DNA from 4 places in the Kitasatospora sp. NPDC048540 genome. Region 1 is predicted to be linked to each of the others. Evidence: riboswitches for the same ligand, from Rfam matches in the RefSeq annotation. Region 1 holds a riboswitch; each other region holds the start of a gene.
The links. Region 1 has a riboswitch for cyclic di-AMP ahead of AB0D08_RS05895 (transglycosylase family protein). Riboswitches for the same ligand answer to the same signal wherever they lie in the genome.
Positions count from the first base shown of each region.

Region 2: another riboswitch for cyclic di-AMP. It lies ahead of AB0D08_RS01350 (NlpC/P60 family protein); the one in region 1 lies ahead of AB0D08_RS05895 (transglycosylase family protein).
Region 3: another riboswitch for cyclic di-AMP. It lies ahead of AB0D08_RS29570 (transglycosylase family protein); the one in region 1 lies ahead of AB0D08_RS05895 (transglycosylase family protein).
Region 4: another riboswitch for cyclic di-AMP. It lies ahead of AB0D08_RS04670 (M23 family metallopeptidase); the one in region 1 lies ahead of AB0D08_RS05895 (transglycosylase family protein).

Region 1 is NZ_JBEZIR010000008.1:61,863-65,017, reverse strand. It holds gene AB0D08_RS05910 (PQQ-dependent sugar dehydrogenase) at 1-77, opposite strand, end outside; gene AB0D08_RS05905 (carbohydrate-binding protein) at 192-599, opposite strand; partial or broken gene AB0D08_RS05900 (hypothetical protein) at 579-1,409, opposite strand; cyclic di-AMP (ydaO/yuaA leader) riboswitch at 1,794-1,948, shown strand; gene AB0D08_RS05895 (transglycosylase family protein) at 1,953-3,011, shown strand; gene AB0D08_RS05890 (AEC family transporter) at 3,126-3,155, shown strand, end outside.
Region 2 is NZ_JBEZIR010000001.1:253,321-256,475, reverse strand. It holds gene AB0D08_RS01350 (NlpC/P60 family protein) at 192-1,274, opposite strand; cyclic di-AMP (ydaO/yuaA leader) riboswitch at 1,285-1,469, opposite strand; gene AB0D08_RS01345 (C40 family peptidase) at 1,838-2,866, opposite strand; gene AB0D08_RS01340 (NYN domain-containing protein) at 3,118-3,155, opposite strand, start outside.
Region 3 is NZ_JBEZIR010000097.1:13,681-16,835, reverse strand. It holds gene AB0D08_RS29575 (hypothetical protein) at 128-328, opposite strand; gene AB0D08_RS29570 (transglycosylase family protein) at 423-1,610, opposite strand; cyclic di-AMP (ydaO/yuaA leader) riboswitch at 1,618-1,787, opposite strand; gene AB0D08_RS29565 (G8 domain-containing protein) at 2,049-3,155, shown strand, end outside.
Region 4 is NZ_JBEZIR010000006.1:1,562-4,716, forward strand. It holds gene AB0D08_RS04665 (hypothetical protein) at 1-940, shown strand, start outside; gene AB0D08_RS04670 (M23 family metallopeptidase) at 1,010-1,906, opposite strand; cyclic di-AMP (ydaO/yuaA leader) riboswitch at 1,918-2,080, opposite strand; gene AB0D08_RS04675 (YiaA/YiaB family inner membrane protein) at 2,298-2,588, shown strand; gene AB0D08_RS04680 (4-oxalocrotonate tautomerase family protein) at 2,623-2,832, opposite strand; gene AB0D08_RS04685 (alpha/beta hydrolase) at 3,019-3,155, shown strand, end outside.

The DNA of each region.
Region 1 (3,155 bases):
GGCGCGGCGCCGACCGTGGTGGCCGTCAGGAGGGCGGCGGCGGCCATTGCGGCGCCGATGCTGTGCAGGTGCTTCATCGGGGACTCCTCGGCCCTGGTGCCGGACGACGGTCCCGGTGGACCGGTACGGGGTCCGCGCGGCGGCGGGGCCGGCTGCGGTGGGAGATCTGCACGGGTGGTCGGTCCTTCGGGTCAGCGGAGTTCGATCCGGTCGAGGTTGGGGCCGCCGGCCGCGCCGGTGGCGGTGAGCCGGACCGTGTTGGTGCCCGCCCGGAGGGCGACCGGCAGGGAGGTGGCGGCCCAGGTGTCCCAGTCGGCGGTGGGCGGGAAGGACACCGCGGCGGCCCGCGCGCCGTTGACGGTGACGTCCATCGGGCGGCCGGCGGCGGTGCCGTTGGCGTAGCGCACGGTCAGCGTGGCGCTCGCCGCGGCGGCCGAGTGCAGGGTCCACTCGGCGTGGCTGCCGGCGGCGTCGGACAGGTTGACGAAGCCGGCGCCGGTGTAGCCGCGGTGCCCGGTGTCCAGGACGCCCTGCGAGAGCCGGGCCTCCTCGGCCCGGTAGACGCCGCTCGACCCGGACACCAGCTGGTAACCGCGCATCGAGGTGGTGAGCAGGTGGCAGTCGCGCAGGGATCCGGAAGTGTCGCCGAGCGAACGGTAGATCCCCCACTTGGGCCGTACCCGGTCGGCGAGGAAGGTGTCGACGCCGGTCCTGGTCACGTCCGTCACCACGGCGCCCGCGCTGCGCAGGATCCAGCGCACCGAACCGGACGTCCCGTCGCCGACCCTGACCTGGAGGTCGACGTCGATCCAGCGGTCGTGCAGCGGCTCGAGCGGGGTCCGGCCGACCAGGACCCCGGCGACGGGCAGTTGGAGTTCGACGGTCGGGGTGCCGGAGACCCGGCGCAGCGACTGGACCAGGATCGGCGAGGTGCCGTCCCCGGGCTGCTTGAGCTGCATGATGTGGGTGAAGGAGGTGGTCGCCCGCAGCGAGCCGGGGATGAACAGGGCGTAGGCGGCGCGCCAGGTCTGGCCGGGCTTCCACTCCAGGAAGGAGCCGGGGCCGGTCCGCATGCCGGTCACCTCCTGGCGCTGGCGGTCCGTCATGGAGTCGCGGTCGACCAGGTGCATGTCCCAGCGGAAGGCGTCGCCCTCGGTGCGGATGTGCGGGTGTCCGGCGGGGTGCGAGCCGGCCCGGTCGTCCTCGACGGTCTCGAAGGCGGCGAGGCCGTCGGCCGCGGCCGAGGGCGACCAGCGCAGGTGCCAGGAGTCGACCGAGAGGCCGGACCCGGCGGCGGCCGGGGCGGTGGGCGGTGGGCCCGGGGCGGCGGCCCGGGCGGTGGACGGTAGCGCGGCGGCGGCGCCGGCGAGGGCCGCGCCGAGGACGGACCTGCGTGAGAGCGTGCTCATCTCTCTCCTCACAGCGGGGGTGGGGGTCCGGGAGTGCACAGCGCTCGGCCTGGGCTCCCCGGGGGAGGAGGGGCCTGAGTACCGTTCAGAATCGACGCCTGAACGAGCACGGTCAATGACTTCGGTTAGGAAAGTTTCCCAATCATTCGAGGAGCGGCCCGCGCGGGGCCCGCCGACCGTGCGTCACCGAACCTCCGTTGCAGGTCGCGGACGGTTCCGGCACGCGCCGCATGCGGTTCCCGCCGAGGGCCCCGAAGTCAACCGTGATGATTGTGTGATGCTCGGTATGCAGGCTTGTTATTGAGGTGTTGATCCCTCTAATCTCCCAGGCAGCCCGCCGCTGCGGGCGCCCGGAACGCGGCACGCCCAACCCTGCCCACCGCGCCACCGGGACGACCGGACACCCTGGGCAGGGGCGGGGGACCCAGGTTATTGCGCCGACCCCCATCGGCTCGGGGTGAAGCCGCGCCCGACGCGCGGCCGGGCCACCTCCCGGCCCGAACCCGACAGCTCACCTCGCAGGCGTGCGGAGAGGGATAACTGATGGTGTTTTCGGGTTCCGGGCGTCACCGCCGTCCCACCCAGGCCGACCGGGCCGTCGCGGCCGCCGGCGTCGCCGGGGTCGGCCTCGCGCTCCCGCTGCTCACCGCGACCGGCGCGCACGCGGCACCGGCCGTCGCGCCGGACACCTGGCAGGCGGTCGCCCAGTGCCAGACCGACGGGGACTGGCACGGCAACCCCGGCACCGGAACGTACGGCGGCCTCGGTCTGACCCTGCGGACCTGGGCCGCGTACGGCGGCGACGAGTTCGCCGCGCAGCCCGACCACGCCACCCCGCAGCAGCAGATCATCGTGGCCGAGCGCCTGCTCGCGGCCCGCGGCTCCAGCCTGTGGCCCACCTGCGGCCCGGCGGCCGGCCTGCCCGCCCCGGTGGTCGACACCCCGCCCGCCGCCGACCCGGGCGTGCCCAGCCTCGACGCGTCCACCCCGGTCCGGGGCGACGGCGGGTACGTCCCGCACTTCGTGCTGCCGTACCTGGAACCCTCCGCGACCCCCGCCGTCCCCGGAACCACCGGGACCACCGGTGAGCTGCCGCCCGCCGCCCCGGCCCAGCCCGGCGGCCTGCCGACCGACCTGCCCGGCACCACGGTGCCCGGCACCACCCCGGTCGACCCCACCACGGCCGCCCCGGTCACCCCGGCCCCGGGCACCACCCCGGCGCCCGGCACCGGTGCCACCACCCCCACCACCTCGCCGAGCCCGGACGCCACCACCACCCCCGCCACCGGCCTGCCGGTGCCGGGCGCCTCCGGCACCACCGCGCCCGCCACCACCGGGCAGCCGGCCACGCCGGACCCGGCCGCGACGGCGACGGCGACGGCGACGGCGACGACGGCCGCCACCGCAGCAGCCACCACCACGCCCGCGGCCACCGCACCGGCGCCCGCGACCACCTACACCGTCGCCCCGGGCGACACCCTCTCCACCATCTCCAACAGCCTGACGCTGGGCGGCTGGCAGCACCTCTACGAGAGCAACTCCCCCACGGTCGGCACCAACCCCGACCTGATCCACCCCGGCCAGGTGCTCAACCTCCCCTGACCGGCCGGGACCGGCCCCGGCCGGCCCCACCCGAACCCCGCACCGGACCACCGGGCACGGGCCTGGCAGACTGCTGCCGACGGCCCGTGCCCGAACGATCCCAGCCGAGGTTCCATGCAGTCCCTGCTCGCCGGCTTCGCCCCG
Region 2 (3,155 bases), on a different contig from region 1:
CCTCGCGGAGGTCCGGGGGCAGACGTTAGCGAGTCACGGCGATCTAGTCCAAACCCCTCCAGTAGCGAATATTTGACCACTAATCGGACACCTGGCCCAACGCCGCGAAGCCCCGCAGGCCCGGGGCACGACGACGCCGGCCCGGCGCTCACGGGGAGCGCCGGGCCGGCGGACGAACAGCACGGACCGCGTCAGGGGCGGACGATCGCGTTGATCGGGCTCATGGTCGCCGTCTCGTAGCGCACCACGGCACCGGTGTGCGGGGCGTGGATGACCTGGCCGTTGCCCACGTACAGCGCGACGTGGCTGGCGCTGCTGTTGTAGATGATCAGGTCGCCCGGCAGGGCGTTGGCGATGTTGGTGCCGACGTTGGTCCCGGCACTGCGCTGCTCCTGCGAGGTCCGCGGCAGCGACACGCCGGCCTGCGCGTAGGCCCACTTCATCAGGCCCGAGCAGTCGAAGCTGTCGGGGCCGGCCGCGCCGTAGGAGTACGGCGTACCGAGCTTGGACTGGGCGGCCGCGATGGCGGCGGCGGCGTGCGAGCCGGCCGGCACGTTGACGGCCACGTCGGTGCGGGCCGCGTCGCGGGAGGCCCGCTCGGTGCTCTGACCGCCGGTCGCCTTGGCCTTCGCGTCGGCGGCGGCCTTGGCCTCGGCCGCGGCGAGCTCGTCGCGCTCCTTCTGGGTGAGCGAGTCGAGCAGATTCCGGGCCTGGGCCAGCTTGCCCTGGATCTCCTCCTTGTCGGCCTTCAGCCGCTGGGTGGTGGAGTCCAGCTCGGCGAGCTTCTGCTCGGCCTCGGCCTTCTGCTGGTCGAGCTTGGCCTGCTCGCCCTTGAAGGACTTCAGCACGTCGGCCTGGGTGCTGCCGACCTGGTTCATCGCCCCGGCCTGGCCGAGGAAGGAGTCCGGGCTGGCCGAGAGCATCAGCTGCACGGTCTGCGGGATCCCGCCGGTGCGGTACTGCTCGGCGGCGATCTCACCCAGGCTGCCCTGAATGGTGCTCACCTCGGCCTGCTGCCGCGCGACCTGGTCCTGGAGCTGGGAGACCTGCTTCTGCAGCCCCTGCTCCTTCTCGACCGCGGCGTTGTACTCCTCGGTCTTGACCTCGGCCTGCTCGTTGAGCGTGTCGACCTGCTGCTTGACCTGGTCCTTGCTGGGGGCCGGGTCGGCGTGCGCGCCGGCCTGCGAGGACAGCGCCACCGCGGTGGCGGCGGCAGCCGTCAGGATCGAGACACGGGCCCGGCCGGCGGGCTTGGGACGACGATGGGACGCCACGAAGGCGGACTCCTTCTCCCTCACACCGCCTACCGGGTGAGCTGACGGGTTCGGGCCGAAAGAGACGCCCTACGACGCCTCACCGGCCACCCGTCCGGCACGCGAACCTCCGCGCGCCGCCGCAGCGGCCGACCTGGCGCCGATTCACCCCGAGGAACGTGGTTCCCCGGCTCCGATCGACAGCGACCCCCGTCGGGGGCTTCCCCGTGGGCAGTCGAACTGCCCAGCTGCGTCTCGGACTCGGCGGCGACCACCGTTGCCACCCGGGTTGGATGGACGACTGGGCGGCGGTCCGTGGGATGACCCTAGTAACCCATCCGTGATCCGTTCAAATCGTTGTCAGAAAAAAGTCGTAATTCTGGCTAAGTTCGATTGTGATTACGACCGACAGTGACGGTACATCTACGCTCGGCCGATAAGTATTACGAATATGGCCGGATAATGGGACACCCGGACGTGTCGGAGATCACAGCGCGATCTCGACCCGTCCGGGCGTCCATGGAGAGCTGTAGCGGCGTCAGTTGATCCCGAGTGACGCCGAATGTCCGATATGGGACAGGGAGTCAGACCCGGCGGATCGTCTTGATCGGCATCGCGTCGGCCTTCATCACCTTCACCACGTCACCGGTGTGCGGGGCGTGCACCACCAGGCCGTTGCCGATGTACATCCCGACGTGGTGCGCGTCGCTGTGGTAGATGACCAGGTCGCCGGGCTGGGCGTTGGCGATGTTGGTGCCGACGTTGACGCCGACCGTGGCCTGGCTCTGCGAGGTGCGCGGCAGCGAGACGCCGGCCTTGGCGTAGGCCCAGACCATCAGGCCGGAGCAGTCGAAGCTGCTCGGGCCGGTGGCGCCCCAGACGTACGGCGAACCCTGCTTGCTCATCGCGGCCGCGACCGCGGCCGCGGCGTAACCGCTGGCCGGGGGAAGGTTGCTGAGGTCGAACCGGGAGTCGCTGCGGGAGGCCTTGTCACCGAGCACGGCGGCCCGGTCGGCGGCGCTCAGCTGGTTGAGCAGCTTCTGCGCGTCCTGGAGCTTGGACTGCACCTCGGCCTTGGCGTCGTTCAGCGCCTGGGTGGAGCGGTCCAGCTCGGCGAGGACGGTCGCGGCCTCCTGCTTCTGCTGGTCCAGCCGGCGCTGCTGGTCCTTCAGCGACTTCAGGGTGTCCGCCTGGGTGCTGGCGGCCTGCTCGAAGCTGGAGGCCTGGGCGAGGTAGCCGTCCGGGTCCGCGGAGAGCATCAGCTGCATCGACGGGTCCACGCCGCCGGAGCGGTACTCCTGCCCGGCCACCGCGGCCAGCCCGGCGGCCAGCTCGGTCATCTGGCCCTGGCCGCGGGCGACCTGGTCCTGGAGCTGGTCGGCCTGCTTGCGCAGCTGGTCGGCCCGCTCCTTGGCGCCGTTGTAGCGCTCGGCGGCCTGCTCCTGCTCGTCGAGCAGCTTGTCGACCTGTGCCTTGACCTCGTCCTTGTTCGGCTTGGCGGGCGCCGCGTGGGCGCTGACCTGGGCGGACAGGGCGACCGCGGTCGCTGCGGCAGCGGTCAGCACGGTCACCCGCGCACGGCTCGGCTGCTTAGGACGGCGGTGGGAGGCCAAGGGGGTAGCTCCTTCTTCCTGCTGGACTCACCCGAACGAGCGAAAGTCCGGAATATAGGTTTGACGCCAGACCCTAGTGAAGATCAAGCTCCGGCGCCACTCCCCTATCGGAACGAACTTCCTACCCGCCAGGGCCGTTCACGCCGCCGACACATCCCGGCCACGCACGGGTGACGGGCGCTCAGCCCGATTGACGCCCGGGAGCCCCCGGACACCCGCCCGGGAGCCCTCGCACCCACCGGAAGGGGACGCTACGCCCGGGCCAGCCGGTTCAGCAGCAGGACCGAGG
Region 3 (3,155 bases), on a different contig from region 1:
CCGGCCCGGGGACGGTCCGGTGCGGCCCCGGTCCGGGCCGGGGCCGGGTACGGCGAACGGCCCGGAGACGGGAGGTCTCCGGGCCGTCACGCACGTCTTCGGGGGTGAGGGCGTCGGGTCCGGCTCCTCAGCCCTCCTCGGCGACCGGCCTGCGGGGGTCCAACCGCTGCTGGTCGGCCGCGTCGCCGGTCCGCGCCTCGGTGCGCCGGGTGCGGTCGAGGTAGTCACGGACGATCAGCTCGACCGCGTCCTGCGGATTCCTCGTGCCGGACTGGAGCATCACCTCGATCGCGAGATCGGCGTCGAGGGTGATGGTGACCTTGGCCATGGCGGGCGCTCCTGGAGGTGGACCCGCCGTAGCCCAGGCCGCGGCCCCCGGAACCGGAAGGGTCTCCGAGGGCGGCGGCCCGGTGGATCCTGGATCAGATCCGGCCGGCGAAGTCCGGCGCGTAGTCGGCGATGGTCTCGACCCGGACACCCGCACGCGGGTTGGCGGCCTCGACGTACTTGCCGTCACCCACGTACAGGGCGACGTGGTAGACGCCCGAGTTGCTGCCGTTGTTGGACCAGAACAGCAGGTCTCCCGGCTGCAGGGAGTCCAGCGACACCCGGGTGGTGGTGTCCGCCTGGTCGGCGGCGACGCGCGGCAGCGAGACGCCGGCCTGGCGGTACGCGGCCTGGGTCAGGCCGGAGCAGTCCCAGCCGCCGTCGCTGCTGCCGCCGTAGACGTAGGCCTGGCCGACCTTGGACAGCGCGAAGTTGATCGCGGCGGCCTTGGAGCCGGTCGCCTGGGTGGCGGCGGCGGGCTTGGCGGCGGTGGCGGCGGCCGGGGCGGCGGTGGCCGGCTTCGGGGCGGCGGCCGGGGCGGCCGGCGCGGCGGTGGCGGTGTCGTCGCCCAGGCTCAGGTGCTGGCCCGGGTAGATGACGTCGGCGCCCTCGGTGAGGACCGACTTGTTCAGCTCGTAGAGCTTCTCCCAGCCGCCCTGGACGTGGTTCTGCTCGGCGATCTGGGACAGCCAGTCACCGGCCCGGACGGTGTAGTCGTGGGCGCCCTGGTGGCCGTTCCACTGCTTGCCGTCCCACTGCTTGCCCGCCCACTGGTGGGTGTCCTGCTGGGGGGCGGCCTGCTGCGCGGCCGGCTTCGGCGCGGCGGCGGGCTTGGGGGCGGCGGCCGGGGCGGCCGGCTTGGCGGCGGTGGCGGCCGGGGTGCTCGCGGCGGCACCGGTGTTGATCTGCGGGGCCTCGCCGCCCTTGGTCAGACCGGCCTGGACCGAGCAGACCGGCCAGGCGCCGGGGCCCTGGGAGGCGAGCACCTTCTCGGCGACGGCGATCTGCTGGTCCTTGCTGGCCAGGTCGGCGCGGGCGGCGTACGAGGTACCGCCGAAGGCGGCCCAGGTGCTGGAGGTGAACTGCAGACCGCCGTAGAAGCCGTTGCCGGTGTTGATGCTCCAGTTGCCGGAGGACTCGCACTGGGCGACCTTGTCCCAGGTGGCGACGGAGGCGGCGGAGGCCGAACCGGCGGTCAGGCAGGGGATGGTGAGACCGATGCCGACCACACCGGTGGTGGCGATGATGCGACGGGCACGCTTGGAGGCGCTGATGGGCAGCATGAAGACGCGTTCCTCTCCCACGCCTACGAGGTGAGCTGTCGGATTCGGGCTGGAGTTGCCCGGCCGTGCTGAGCACGGCTTCACCCCAAGCCCGGTCCCGGTACTGGCGTACCGCTTCCGGGCGACCTACCTGGTTCCCCCGCTCCTGCCGCGGTGCGTTTTCGGCACTGCCAGCGCACCCGGCGGCAGGACTCGGCGTTCCGGGTGGCTGGGTCCGTGTGACCACGAACGTGGGAGGACATTAGGCAGAGATAAGTTGAAACCGCAAATATGTGTGAGCGTCGTCACATCTCCCGCGCACGGCCTTCATGATCGATAAACCTCGCCCGGACCGTTCATGTTCGCTCGCTTTCGCGCAAAAGCCTTTAACGGATGGGGACTTGCCTATGCTGCAGTCGACAGGGCCGGACCTGCGGCCCGGGGGAGGGACGACCGACCGTGGAGCCAGAGCAGAGACCGCCGCAGCCGCCGGGCGAGGGCGGGGAGCAGCCGGCCCCCGCCCGCCGGCCCCACTCGCACCGGGGCGCGCCCGAGCGGCCCGCCGGGAGCAGCCGCCGTGCGCTGCTGATCTGGGGGGCCGTCGGCATCGTCGCCGCGGTCGCGGGCGAGGAGGCGGTCCGGCAGAGTCCGGTCGGCGCCCGCCGCCCCGGCCCCGGCCGGACCGCCGCCCCGCCCACCGCGAGCGGGCACCAGCACGGCACCCCGTCGCCCGCGGCCTCCGTGGCGCCGCCCTCCGAGCAGCCGCCGCCGACCGTCGCCGAGGGCGGCCGCCGCTGGTCCGACCCGGCCGGCTGGGGCGGCAGCGTCCCGGGACCGAAGAGCGCGGTGCGGATCACCGACCAGGTGCTGCTGGACACCGACGCCGCCGTCGGGTCCCTGGTGATCGAGCCGGCCGGCTCGCTGGTCTTCGCCAAGGACAAGAACCTCACGCTCAGCTCGGCCGGCAACATCGAGGTCCGCGGCACCCTGAGCGCGTCCCCCACCGACGCGGTGGTGCACATGGTCAGGTTCCCCGGGGTGGACGAGCGCCGCTTCCAGGGCGGCGGCATGACCGTCGTCGACACCGACACCGGCCTGTGGGTGACCGGCGCCGGCTACCTGCGCCTGGACGGCGCCGCCCGGACCGCCTGGGTCCGGGCCGCCGGCGCGCTCAAGGCCGGCGACACCAGCATCACCCTCGCGGCCGCCCCCGCCGGCTGGCAGGTGGGCGACGAACTGGCCGTCACCCCGACCGCCGCCCCCGACAGCGGTGACGACTTCTCCGCCCAGTACGACCTGCGCACGGTCCGTCAGGTCAAGGGCGCCACGGTCGTCCTTGACGGCCCGTTGACGTACGCCCACCCCCGGGTCGCGGTCGGCGCGGGCGTCACCGTCGGCGCCGAGGTCCTCAATCTGACCCGCAACGTCCGCGTCGAGGGCACCGAACAGGGCCGGGCCCACATCCACCTCACCAGTTCCCGTCGCGCGGACGTCCGGCACGCCGCGCTGCGCTGGCTCGGCCCGCGCACCAACGGCAAGGAGCAGTGGAACGGAAAGCCCGTCACC
Region 4 (3,155 bases), on a different contig from region 1:
GCTCATCCCGCACACCCGCGCCGCCGACCTGCTCGCCGCCGCGGCCGAGGCCGGGCGGCCCGCCGTGCCCGAGGAGGCGCTGCGGACGGTGCTGGCACTGCTGGAGCTGAGCGGCGCCCGGATGCACGACGGCTACCCGGAGCTGAGCTCGGCGCTGCTGGAGCAGCTGCTGTACGAGCGGCTCTACCTGTACGTGCAGCCGGACCTGTCCGCGCGGGCGGACGGCGCGCAGGGGTACGGCGCGCAGGCGTACGGCGACGCGGTGCTGGCGCTGATCGAGCACCAGCGGGCGGCCCGGCGGCTGAACGCCAAGCGGTACGAGCGGCTGCGCGAGGAGGCCGAGTGGCAGGGTGAGGTGCTGGGCGGGCTGCTGCGCCGGTCCGACCTGGTGACCTGGCCCCGGCTGTACGCCCTGCTGCTGCGCGCGGACGGGGTGGACACGGCCGATCCGGGCGCGGTGCGCGGCTGGCTGGACGCCTTCCGGGAGCTGACGGCCGAGCAGCGTCTGGCGGTGTACGCGGCGGCGCCCGGTCTGGAGCCGGAGGAGCGGGACGGCGGCTGGGGACCGACCCGGCTGCTGATGATCGGGATGGCCACCGACGGCGCCCGGCTGCTGCTGGAGCAGGGCCTGATGCAGCGCAGCTACCGCAACCTGGCCGAACTGACGGCACTCGGCCGCCCGATGCCCGAGGAGCTGGCGGGCGACTTCGACGGCTTCGAGGCCGCGGTCGCCGTCGAGGCGCTGCGGCTGTACGGCGAGTGGACGGTGCCCGGGCTGCCGGCGCTGCTGGTCGAGGAGTACCCGGACCTGGCGCCGGAGCCCGGCAACGAGGAGATCGAGGAGTACCTGGCGGCCCGCGAGGCCGCGGCGCAGGAGACCGCGCAGGAGGCCGCCGACGCCGACGGCGAAGGCGATGCCGGGCAGTGGCCCACCGGTTGAGGCGGTGGCCCACGGGTTGAGGCGGTGGCCCACCGGTTGAGGCGGTGGCCCACCGGCTGAGGCGGTGGCCTACGGGTTGAGGCCGTGCGCCTGCATCCAGGCCAGCGGGTCGACGGGGGCGCCGCCGCCGGGGCGGACCTCCAGGTGCAGGTGCGGTCCGGTGACGGTGCCGGTGGCGCCGACCGCGCCGAGCACCGTGCCGGGGGCCACCTCGCCCTCGGCGGTGGCGATCCGGGAGAGGTGGCAGTACCAGATCTCGGTGCCGTCGGGCAGCGTCTGGATCACCCGGTAGCCGTGCGGGCCGGACCAGCCCGCCGAGGTGACGGTGCCGGCGGCGACCGCGCCGACCGGTGCGCCGGTGCGGGCGGCGAAGTCCAGGCCGGTGTGCAGGTGCGCCCAGTAGGAGCCGGACTGCCCGTAGTGCGCGGTCAGGGTGTAGCCGGTGACCGGGAGGACGAGCGGGGCGCCGGACCGGACGTCCGGCTGCGGGGCGGCGGCGGGGGCAGGCTGCTGCGGGGTCTGCTGCGGGGCGGCGGTCTCGTACGCGGCGAGCTGGGCGGCCCGCTTGGCCTCGGCGTCCTGGGCGGCGGCGAGCCGGGCGTCCTCCTGCTCGGCGGCGGCGCGGCCGTCGGCCTGCTGCTGGATCCGGGCGGCGAGCGCGAGGCCCGGGTCGGCGGCGGACGGGGCGCCGTCGCCGGCGGCGTCGGCGGCCGTGACCGCGGGTGCGGGCACCGGCGCGGCCTGCGCGGGGGTGGCGGCGCCGAAGCCGGTGGCGCCGAGGGCCGCGGTCATCGCGGTGACGCCGAGCAGCGGTCCGCCGCTCCTGGCCTGACGGGGCATCCGGTGCCGTGAGGCGTCCGCGCCCAGGTCCACCGGCTGGCCCTCCACCGGGTGGGGTCGGTCCCCCGGGTGGTCGAGCAGCTGGGTACCTGCGGCCGTGCCCTGGAGCGGGTGCGTCGACGCCACTGAGGCGTGCTCCTTTCCTTCCCTCTCGCCGACCGGGTTAGCTGACGGGTTCGGAGCAGGAAGGTCTCCTACGGCCGGGCCTGGGCCCCGCCGATTCACCCCAAGGAACGTGGTTCCCCGGCTCCCCGGACCCGCCCGGTGAGGGCGTGCCCGCGGATTGAGCGATGGCGCACGGTGCCGTCTGGCTACGGCGTTTCGTACCGCGCTGCGTTATCGAAAGTTAATCCCATGAGGGCCATGATTCCAAGCGCCCTGGACAACACTTTGGCACCCGAACCGGGCGCCCGGGGCGGTTCACCCGGATTCGGCCCGCCGGCGGTGACGGACCGCTACCGGCCGGTTGAGTATCCGTACTCATGTGCCGGAAAGGCGAGTTGGAGAACCTACCGGCATGACCGCAAAGATGCAGACCAGAACCACGGCGGCGTACTTCGGCCAGGCCGTGCTCTCCTTCGCACTCGCCACCTCGGCCCTGGCGATCGGGATCGCCTATCTCCCGGTCAACGCCTGGATGCGCGGATTCCTCGCCGTCGGCCTGCTGTACGAGATCACCTCGGCCTTCACGCTGGCGAAGGTGATCCGCGACCGCCAGGAGGCGGACGAGCTGACCAGCCGGGTGGACCAGGCCAGGCTGGACAAGCTGCTCGCCGAGCACGACCCGTTCCGGGTCGAGGGCGCCTGAACCCGCGCCCCCGGCCGGACCGGCCGGACGGGCGTCACGCGCCCTCGGACTCCTTCGCCTTCCGCACCGCGAAGGTCTCGCCGCCGGCCGACCAGTGGGTCGGCGGGATCTCCTCCACCGCGACCCAGATCTTCTCCGGGTCCACCCCGGTCACCCTGGCGTACGCCTCGGTCAGCGCGCGGGTGATCTCCGCGTTCTGCTCGTCGGTCCGGCCGGACAGCTGCTTGACGTTGATGAAGGGCACGACGCCTCCTGGCACTCGAACCGGCGGGCGGGGCCGGCACCCGGGACCGTGATCACCCGCACGCTACCCCAGGGCCGCGGACGCCTCCGTGGCACCCTTGACGGCTAAGGCTATTAGCATTAGCTTTATGGCCACAGGAGCTCGCCGGACCGGCCGGGCATCCGTCGAGGAGCCCAGGAGGCAGCGATGAACACCACCGTCACCCAGTACGTCACCGTTCCCGGCGGCCGGATCGCCTTCGACGACTCGGCGGCCGGGCCCACCACCGGGACCACCGCCGGGACCACCGCCGGGACCGCCGCCGGGTCCGTGCCGGTCGTGCT